2 regions of the Bradyrhizobium sp. KBS0727 genome follow, and region 1 is predicted to be linked to the other one. Evidence: predicted binding sites of a transcription regulator. Region 1 holds the regulator's gene; the other holds the start of a gene.

Region 1 (5,033 bases):
TCCCCGTGCTGGGATCGATCTTCGCCGGTCCGCCGTCCTATCTCTCGCTATTCAACGCCGCGCTGATTCTCGCGATCATGGTGCTGCCGTTCATCACCTCGATCTCGGTCGACGTCTTCAAGACGGTGCCGCCGGTCTTGAAGGAAGCCGCCTATGGCGTCGGCTGCACCACCTGGGAAGTCGTCCGCAACGTCGTCATCCCCTACACCAGGGTCGGCGTCATCGGCGGCATCATGCTGGCGCTCGGCCGCGCGCTCGGCGAGACCATGGCGGTCACCTTCATCATCGGCAATTCGTTCAAGATCTCGTCCTCGATCTTCGCGCCGGGCACCACGATCTCGGCGGCGATCGCCTCCGAATTCGCCGAGAGCGACGGGCTGCACCAGTCCGGGCTGATCCTGCTCGGCCTGCTGCTGTTTGTGCTGACCTTCTTCGTGCTCTCGGCCGCGCGGCTGATGCTGATGCGGCTGGAAAAGAAGGCGGGGAACTGAGATGAACCCGATTTACGCCTCCCGCCGCCGCTTCGACATCGTGGTCCGGGCGCTGTGCGTCGGCGCCGCTCTGTTCGGCGTCACCTGGCTCGCGCTGATCCTGTTCACGCTGTTCTACAACGGCCTCGCCGGCATCAATTTCGCGGTGTTCTACCAGGACACGCCGCCGCCCGGATCGACCGAGGGCGGCCTGCGCAACGCCATCGTCGGCTCGATCATCATGACCGTGATCGGGGTCGGCATCGGCGCGCCGCTCGGCCTGTTCGCCGGCACCTATCTGGCCGAATACGGCAAGCACGACAAACTTACCTCGGTGATCCGCTTCATCAACGACATCCTGTTGAGCGCGCCATCGATCATCATCGGCCTGTTCGTCTATGGCGCCATCGTAGTCCCGATGGGCGGCTTCTCGGCCTTTGCCGGCTGTCTGGCGCTCGCGGTGATCGTCATCCCCGTGGTGGTGCGCACCACCGAGGACATGCTGGGGCTGGTGCCCAATCCCCTGCGTGAAGCGGCCTCGGCGCTCGGCCTGCCGCGTTCGCTGGTGATCCGCCGCATAGCCTACCGCGCCGCGCGCTCCGGCCTGATCACCGGCGTGCTGCTCGCCACCGCCCGCGTCGCCGGCGAAACCGCGCCGCTGCTGTTCACCGCCCTGTCGAACCAGTTCTTCAGCCTCAACCTGACTAAGACGATGGCGAATCTTCCGGTCACCATCAACAATTTCGTGCAGAGCCCCTATGTCTACTGGAAGCAGCTCGCCTGGAGCGGCGCCCTGATCATCACGCTCACCGTGCTCGCCCTGAATATTGGCGCGCGAATTCTCGGCGCCGAGAGGACAACGAAATGAACGATCTTTCCGTATCCGTCAGCGTTCCCGGCGCCGGCGTGCCGTCGATGCCGCATCAGCCGGAAGCTTCGGCCAAGGTGACGGCGCGCGGCCTGAACTTTTACTACGGCGAGCACCACGCGCTGAAGAACATCAACCTCGCGCTCGGCACCAACCGCGTCACCGCCTTCATCGGCCCGTCCGGCTGTGGCAAGTCGACCCTGCTGCGGATCTTCAACCGGATGTACGACCTCTATCCGGGCCAGAGGGCCACCGGGCAGCTGATGCTCGACCAGACCAACATCCTCGACCCCAAGCTCGATCTCAACCTGCTGCGCGCCCGCGTCGGCATGGTGTTCCAGAAGCCGACGCCGTTCCCGATGACGATCTACGAGAACATTGCCTTCGGCATTCGCCTCTACGAGAAGATCTCCAAGTCCGAGATGGACGGCCGGGTCGAGAAGGCGCTGCGCGGCGGCGCGCTGTGGAACGAGGTCAAGGACAAGCTCAACGCCAGTGGCCTCAGCCTGTCCGGCGGCCAGCAGCAGCGGCTCTGCATCGCCCGCACGGTCGCGGTGCGGCCCGAGGTGATCCTGTTCGACGAGCCCTGTTCGGCGCTCGATCCGATCTCGACCGCCAAGGTCGAGGAACTGATCCAGGAACTGGCGGAGGACTACACCATCGCCATCGTTACCCATAACATGCAGCAGGCGGCGCGCGTCTCCGACAAGACCGCCTTCATGTACCTCGGCGAGCTGGTCGAGTTCGATGACACCAACAAGATATTCACCTCGCCGAGCGATCGACGAACCCAGGACTACATCACCGGCCGGTTCGGCTAGCTTGATCCGGAGGAGATAACACATGGCTTCTGAACACACCGCCAAGGCGTTCGACAGCGATCTGCAGGAACTGACCCGCCTGGTCGCGGAAATGGGCGGCCTCGCCGAACGCATGATCACCGAATCCGTCGATGCGCTGGTTCGCCGCGACATCGCGCTCGGCAACCGCGTCGTCGCCTCCGACGCCGAGATCGACCGCCTGCAGCACATCATCGAGGAACGCGCGGTGCTGACCATCGCGCGGCGCCAGCCGATGGCGATCGACCTGCGCGAGATCGTCGGCGCCATGCGCGTTGCCACCGATCTCGAACGGATCGGCGACCTCGCCAAGAACATGGGCAAGCGGGTCGCGGCGCTGGAGAACGATTTCCAGCCGCTGAAGCTGATCCGCGGCCTCGAGCACATGACCGACCTGGTGCAGTCGCAGGTCAAGTCGGTGCTGGACGCCTATGCCGCGCACGACCTGCCGGCGGCGATGGCGGTCTGGAAGGGCGACGAGGAAGTCGACGCCATCTGCACCTCGCTGTTCCGCGAACTCTTGACCTATATGATGGAAGATCCGCGCAACATCTCGTTCTGCATTCACCTGATGTTCTGCGCCAAGAATATCGAGCGGATCGGCGACCACGCCACTAACATTGCCGAAACCGTATTCTACATGATCGAGGGTCAGCAGATTCTCGACAAGCGCCCGAAGGGCGACATGACGACGTTCGCCACGACAGTACCCGGTAACTGACGCGTCGAAACCAAGGGAAGCAGAATCGATGAACGCACGCATTCTGGTAGTTGAAGACGAGGAAGCGCTGACCACGCTGCTGCGCTACAATCTCGATGCCGAAGGCTACGACGTCGAAACCGTCGGCCGCGGCGATGACGCCGATACAAGGCTGAAGGAGCGGGTGCCCGACCTGATCGTGCTCGACTGGATGCTGCCGGGCCTGTCCGGCATCGAACTGTGCCGGCGCTTGCGGGCGCGGCCGGAGACCAAGCAGCTGCCGATCATCATGCTGACCGCGCGCGGCGAGGAAAGCGAGCGCGTCCGTGGCCTTGCCACCGGCGCCGACGACTACATCGTAAAGCCCTTTTCGGTGCCGGAATTGCTGGCACGGGTGAAGGGTCTGTTGCGGCGCGCCAGCCCGGAGCGGCTCGCCACCGTGCTGACGTACGGCGATATCGAACTCGACCGCGAGAAACGCCGCGTCGCCCGCTCCGGCCGCCAGATCGATCTCGGCCCGACCGAGTATCGCCTGCTGGAATTCTTCCTGGAGCATCCCGGCCGTGTGTTCTCGCGCGAGCAGTTGCTCGACAGCGTCTGGGGCCGCGACATCTATATCGACGAACGCACCGTCGACGTGCACATCGGCCGCCTGCGCAAGCTGCTCAATCCCGGCCGCGAGCAGGATCCGATCCGCACCGTGCGCGGCGCCGGCTACGCGCTGGACGATCGCTTTGCGAAGGCGGAGTCGTAACTACTGTCGTCCCGGCCTTGAGCTGGGACCGATACCCGCCGATGTTGATTGTCTAACAGAGCTGGAGCTTCAGCTCGGCATAACCACGCACGTCTGTGGTTATGGGTCCCGGCGCCTGTGCGCAATAGGCCGGGACGACGGCGGATATAGTCCGCTCAATTCACGACACAGATAGCATCGCGTAAGTTTACCTGGTCGGCTTCGGCGCCGGGCGGCGGCGATCGGAGGCCGGCTGATAGGCGACGCGCGAGTGATGCGCGCAGTAGGGCAGGCCGGAGAGCGCCTTGCCGCCGCAGAAGAAGAAGTCCGAACTCGAGGGATCGCCGACCGGCCAGTGGCAGGTGGCCTCGTTCAATTCCAGCAGCGACAGCCGCTGGCTCATCGGCACGACGTTGTCGTAGGAGATCGGATCCGGCTCCATCTCGACTTCGAAGGCATGGGCGAGCGCAGTGTTGCCGCGCGAGACCGGACGCGCCACCCGCATCATGTGCTGGGCGGGCCGGGCCTTGCGCTGGCGCGGGGCGGCCGAGGAGGGGCTCTTGGCGCGGCCGGACAGACCGAGCCGGTGCACCTTGCCGATCACGGCATTTCGCGTCACATTCCCAAGTTCCGCGGCGATCTGGCTGGCGGACAGGCCGCCTTCCCAGAGCTTCTTAAGCTGCTCGACGCGATCGTCGGACCAGGTCAATACGGTCATCGAATTCTTCCCTTCGCTTCGCGCGGGCCAACCGGGGGCAGCGCTGGCGATGCCAAATCTCCAAAATCCCTGCGGTCAGAATCCCTTAGCCCTCGCCGGGCGCGAAAGTCGCGCCCGAACGTGTACGCTGAACACATGGACTCAAGAGGATCAGAACTGCCGCACGAGATGTCGTACCCGACAGCCCAGACGCTACAATATGGCGTGACTCTGGCGCAAGAGTCCGCAGCTAAGCGTCCACATGTTCCGACATCTAGGCATTGCAATGCGTGTTTTCCACCACACCGGAAATGTACGGATTGCCTTTTATCGCAGTGCAGGAAGGCGGCTGGAGCATGATCCGGAAAAGTGGACACCGGTTTTCCGAGAAGATCATGCTCAAACAAGAAGGTGAACGAGCCTGCGAAGCAGGCTCTACGGCGTGTTGACACGTTCCGTCGCCAGCATAGAATGCCCTGACGTGCCGCCCCAAAAGGCGGCACGTTTTGTTTTCGGGTGGCCGGTGGTTGCGTGCGCGAAGGCTCGCGCACCCTGGCAGCTCGCAAACGGACTGCTCTCAAACCTCAAGTGATCGCCATGACCCATAGCGCCGCGTCGCATCTGCTCCCCGTATTCGCCAGGGTCGACCTTGGCTTCGAACGCGGCGAGGGCGCCTGGCTGGTCGCCACCAACGGCGATCGCTATCTCGACTTCACCTCGGGCGTC
Region 2 (5,033 bases), 1.0 Mb from region 1:
TCTGCTCGTCGAGATAGGCGAAATTGTAAGCCGGAGCGTTCATTCCGCGGCCTCCTGCATCGGCGGAGCCTGGTTCGCCTCGGCGAATTCCTTGCGCAGTTTGCGCAGCAGGCCGAGCTCGGACTGGAAATCGACGTAATGCGGCAGCTTGAGATGTTCGACGAAGCCGGTCGCCTGCACGTTGTCGGAGTGCGACATCACGAACTCCTCGTCCTGGGCCGGCGCGATCAACTCCTCGCCGAGTTCGCGGGCGCGCAGGGAGCGGTCCACCAGCGCCATCGACATGGTCTTACGCTCGCTCTGCCCGAAGGCGAGACCATAACCGCGCGTGAAGCACGGCGCTTCGGTGGCAGAGCCCTTGAACTGGTTGACCATCTGGCACTCGGTCATCGCGATCGAACCGAGTGGCACGGCAAAGCCGGCATCCTCGGCCATGAACTCGACCTCGACTTCGCCGAAGCGGATTTCGCCCGCGAACGGATGGTTGCGGCCATAGCCACGCTGCGAGGAGTAACCGAGCGCCAGCAGAAAGCCCTCGTCGGCCCGCGCCAGGTTTTGCAGACGCAGATCGCGATCGGCCGGAAAGCTGAGCGGCTCCCGGGTGAGATCGCCGACCGGCACATCGGCGTCCGCCGCAGGCGACGGCTCGATCAGGCCGTCGCGACCGAGAATGTCGGTCACGCGCGGCGTCGCAGCCAAGGACGCTTCGCCCATCGCCGGTGCTTCGGGCGCGAACCCGTCCGCGAGTTGCGGATCCAGCAGGCGATGGGTGTAATCGAAGGTCGGGCCGAGGATTTGACCGCCGGGAATATCCTTGAAGGTCGAGGAAATCCGACGCCGCACCTGCATCGCGCCGGTATCGACCGGCTCAGTCGAACCAAAGCGCGGCAGGGTCGCGCGGAAGGCGCGCACCAGAAAGATGGCCTCGATCATGTCGCCGCGCGCCTGCTTGATCGCCAGTGCCGCGAGTTCGCGGTCATACAGCGAGCCTTCGGTCATGACGCGGTCGACGCCGAGCGAAAGCTGTTCGGAGATCTGGTCCAATGACAGTTCGGGAACGTCGCGGTCGCCACGCCGCTCATGCGCCAGCAGGCGATGGGCGTTTTCGATGGCGCGCTCGCCGCCCTTGACGGCTACATACATGGTCAGTCTCCCTCAATCGCCTTTGGCGACCAGCCGCGTCGTGCGCGGTATCGCAACAATGGCGTCGTCATGAACCAGCACGACGTCGATGCCGCGCGGGAACAGCGCTGAATTGACGGCGAGCCGCTTGAACAGGTCATGCGGCCGGATCTGCGCCTGCAGGGTTGTGGTGCCGTCGATGCCGGGGCCGCGCAATTCGAAGAGGGCGCCCTGCGACAGGCTCTCGACCTGCAGGATCAGCGTCGTGGAACGGTCCGGATATTCGTTGCTGCCGAACGCGAAGCGATCGAGCGGCGGCAGATCTTCGGGATTGCCGATCAGCGCGAAGCTGGCGATCGACGAATCCGCAATGACCGGTGCGCTGGTGTGGAACTTGAGCCATTTAGACACATCTGAAGTCGCCGACATCGCGCGATCCAGCCAGATCGGCGTGTCATGGTCGAACAGCGTCAGCGCGATCGCAGCAGAACCGCGCATCATCGCAGCCGGCGTGCCGGCGGTGGCGGCGATGCGCTGGACGCTGCCGGGGCGCGCCATCGCATCCATGACCGAGCGGAAGGTCGATTGCGCCGACAACACCTTGTCGACAAATCCGGCGGGCAGTTCGGCAACCGTGGTCATGTCTCAGCCCTCCCCGCGCACCAGCGTGTAGAAATCGACCCGCGTCGCCGCGGCCTCGGCGGCCTTGCGGTTCCGTTCCGCGACCAACGCCGCGCGCAGCGGCGCGACCACCTTTGCTTCCACGATTTCTGCGAATTCTGCCGACTGCACCATGGCATCGCAGAGCGCGATCAACTCTGCCTTCTGCCGGTCGCGGCCGAGCGTGTAACCGAAACCAACCTCGCCGGTTGAAAGCCGCACCGCCGCGCGCGACACCGTGGCTTCGCCAAGGTTGAACGCCGCGCCGTCGCCGCCAACGCGGCCGCGCACCATCACCAGGCCGTTCTCGGCTTCGCGCAAATTCTCGTGCGCCGGCAACGCGATGGTCCCGAGCCGGGCCGATATCTCGGCCGTTTCAGCGTGCGCCAGCACCGCCATGGCGGCCTTGCGCTGCGCCTGACCCGCGCGCTCGTTTCCTGAACTTTCGCTGCTTGCCATCATATCGGCCTTGCCGGATTCAAGTTGTCTATGATACTAGACAACTCGATAACCGAACGCCATGAAGGTTTCGTGACAACGAAGTGATTTTTCCCGATGGTTGATTTCGCGCCATGAGCACGACATGAGCATGCAGGACACCGCCTCCGGCGTGGCCCTGTGGCGGCAGGTCGCCGACGGCATCGAGCGCGGCATCGCCGACGGCCGCTTTGCCGCGGGCGAAAAGCTGCCGGGCGAGATGGAGATCGCCGAAACCTACCGCGTCAACCGCCACACCGTGCGCCGCGCGCTCGCAACGCTCGCCGAACGCGGGCTGGTTCGGGCCGAACGTGGCAGCGGTACGTATGTCGAGGCCCAACGCCTCGCCTATCCGCTGCGCTCACGGACGCGGTTTTCCGAGATCGTCGGCGCCGGCGGACAGGAACCGCGCGGCCAGTTGATCGACGCCTCCGAGGACGTCGCGACGCGGGAACTCGCGCGCGAACTCGGCTTGAAGACCGGCGCGCCGCTGATCCGGATCGAATCCGTTCGATCCGCCGACCGCACGCCGATCTGCGTCAGCACCACCTGGCTTTCCGCCGAACGTTTCCCCGACGCAGGAAGGGTCTTCGCCAACCTGCGCTCGATGACCAAGCTGCTTGCGCATTATGGGATCCGTGACTTCAACCGCGCATCGACCAGGATCACCGCGGCCATCGCGGATGCAACCGACGCCGCAAGGCTGGACCTCGCGCTCGGGCGTCCGGTGTTGGTAGTCGACAGCACCGACGTCGATACCAGCGGCAAGCCGCTGGTGACCAAGCGCTCGCGCTTCGCCGCCGAACGTGTCGAGTTCCTGGTGGAGAGCAGTTGAGGCTTACGCCACCGCGCGCCGGCCGATGATGGCAAAGCGCAGCCGGGTTGAAATCCAGTCGATCGCGGCCACCGCGACCAGGATCATCAGGATCAGGAACGAGACCTTCTGCCATTCCAGCACGCGGATCTGCTCGGCGAGCTGCAAGCCGATGCCGCCGGCGCCGACGATGCCGATGATGGTGGCCGAGCGGGTGTTCGACTCGATGAAATACAGCACCTGCCCCGCGATCACGGGCAGCACCTGCGGCATCAGGCCGAAGCGTATCTCGTGCAACGCGTTGCCGCCGGAGGCCCTGACGCCCTCGACCTGCTTCTGGTCGGCGGCCTCGATGGCTTCCGAAAACAATTTGCCGAATGCGCCGAAATCCGACACCGCGATCGCCAGCACGCCGGCGAACGGACCGAGCCCGACGACATTGATCCAGACCAGCGCCCAGATCAGCGTGTCGACGCCGCGAATTGAATCGAGAAAGCGGCGCACCGGAAAGCGGATGAAATTGGAGGGCACGATGTTGCGCGCCGCCAGCAGGCTGACCGGCAACGCCATGATGGCGGCGAGCGTCGTCCCGAGCAGCGCAATCGAGAGGGTTTCGCCCAGCGCGGAAAGATAGATCGGCAGCGACGATCCGGGATCGGGCGGGATCATCATCAGCGTGATCCAGCCGAGCTGGTGCAGGCCATTGAACAGTTTCGACGGCGAAAAATCCAGATCGACCAGCCCGAATACGAAGATGGCGAAAGCGCCTGCTATCATCGCCGGCATCGCCAGCCGGGAAGAAGCCGGCCGGTCGAAGACATCAGGGTATTTTGCCCGCAACTTTTCACGGTCCGGCTTCGGCAACTGGCTCATGCCCGGGCATCCCTGCCGAACAGACGGGCGCGCAGCCAGCCCGTCCCGATATCAATGATGAAGACCGTGGCGATGATGGTCACCAGGATCGCGCTGACGTCGGAATAATAGAACTTTCGAATCGCGACCACGAGTTCCTGCCCGATGCCGCCGGCGCCGACAAAACCCATCACCGAAGCCTCGCGAACGTTGATCTCGAAGCGCAGCAGCGCATAACTGGCATAGCCCGCCGACACCTGCGGCAACACCGCAAAACGCATGCAGGACAACCAGCTCGCGCCGGTCGAGCGCACGCCTTCGACCGGTTTCATGTCCGCATTTTCGACGATCTCGGAGAACAGTTTTCCAAGCGCACCGGTCGAGTGGATCGCAATCGCCAGCACGCCGGCCATCGGGCCGAGGCCGAAGGCGATGACGAAGATCAGGGCGAACACGATGCCGGGAACGGTGCGGGCGAATTCCAGCAGGCGCCGCACGGCAAAACGCAGCCACGGCCCCGGCGAGGTGTTTTGCGCGGCGAAGAAGTTCAGCGCAAAGGCCAAAACCGCGCCCATCAGGGTGCCGACGTAGCTGATCAGGATGGTCTCGCCGAGCATCCAGAGCCATTTGCGCCAGCCCCAGAACCACTCACCGACGTTGGTCCACACCCGCGTGCCGTCTTCCAGCGTGAAGATGCGGTCAAAATAGCTGGCGAAGTTTCCGAAATAGGTGAACAGCGTGCGCAGGTTCACCTCTGCGCCGACGGCCGCGACCATCAGCGCCGCGAAAAACGCCGCCGCAGCCAGCACTACCCGCAGCCGCTTGCGAGCCACCGCCGCGCGATAGGCGTCGTTGAGCGCAGCCAGTTGCTGCTCTGGAAGGATCGATACGGCTGAGGTCATCGTGGGCTATGTGCCGGGTTGGGGCTGAACCGAAAAAGGCCGGGTCGCTGCGGACCCGGCCTTCCTCGTTACGCTCGACCGATCAGGACGCTTTCTTCTTACGCAGATTGTCCACGAACTTGATCAGCTCGACGGTGCCATCCCAATCCTTGGTGGTGGCGGGATGAAAGCCCTTCTTCTGGCCGTCCGACAGTCGCTCGAACGCC

Evidence for each region. Region 1 encodes PhoB, which activates phosphate uptake and scavenging genes when phosphate is short. Its sites were predicted from a motif close to TGTCATNNANCTGTCAT; they were not measured.
Region 2: the regulator PhoB is predicted to act here: its motif matches at 2,303-2,319, upstream of phnF (phosphonate metabolism transcriptional regulator PhnF).

Annotation. Positions count from the first base shown of each region.
Region 1 is NZ_CP042176.1:800,512-805,544, forward strand. Features, by position in the region: gene pstC (phosphate ABC transporter permease subunit PstC) at 1-491, shown strand, start outside; gene pstA (phosphate ABC transporter permease PstA) at 493-1,338, shown strand; gene pstB (phosphate ABC transporter ATP-binding protein PstB) at 1,335-2,159, shown strand; gene phoU (phosphate signaling complex protein PhoU) at 2,182-2,898, shown strand; gene phoB (phosphate regulon transcriptional regulator PhoB) at 2,927-3,631, shown strand; gene FFI89_RS03730 (GcrA family cell cycle regulator) at 3,819-4,328, opposite strand; gene FFI89_RS03735 (aspartate aminotransferase family protein) at 4,905-5,033, shown strand, end outside.
Region 2 is NZ_CP042176.1:1,816,895-1,821,927, reverse strand. Features, by position in the region: gene FFI89_RS08395 (alpha-D-ribose 1-methylphosphonate 5-phosphate C-P-lyase PhnJ) at 1-43, opposite strand, end outside; gene FFI89_RS08390 (carbon-phosphorus lyase complex subunit PhnI) at 40-1,143, opposite strand; gene phnH (phosphonate C-P lyase system protein PhnH) at 1,156-1,764, opposite strand; gene phnG (phosphonate C-P lyase system protein PhnG) at 1,768-2,244, opposite strand; gene phnF (phosphonate metabolism transcriptional regulator PhnF) at 2,366-3,094, shown strand; gene phnE (phosphonate ABC transporter, permease protein PhnE) at 3,098-3,946, opposite strand; gene phnE (phosphonate ABC transporter, permease protein PhnE) at 3,943-4,827, opposite strand; gene phnD (phosphonate ABC transporter substrate-binding protein) at 4,910-5,033, opposite strand, start outside.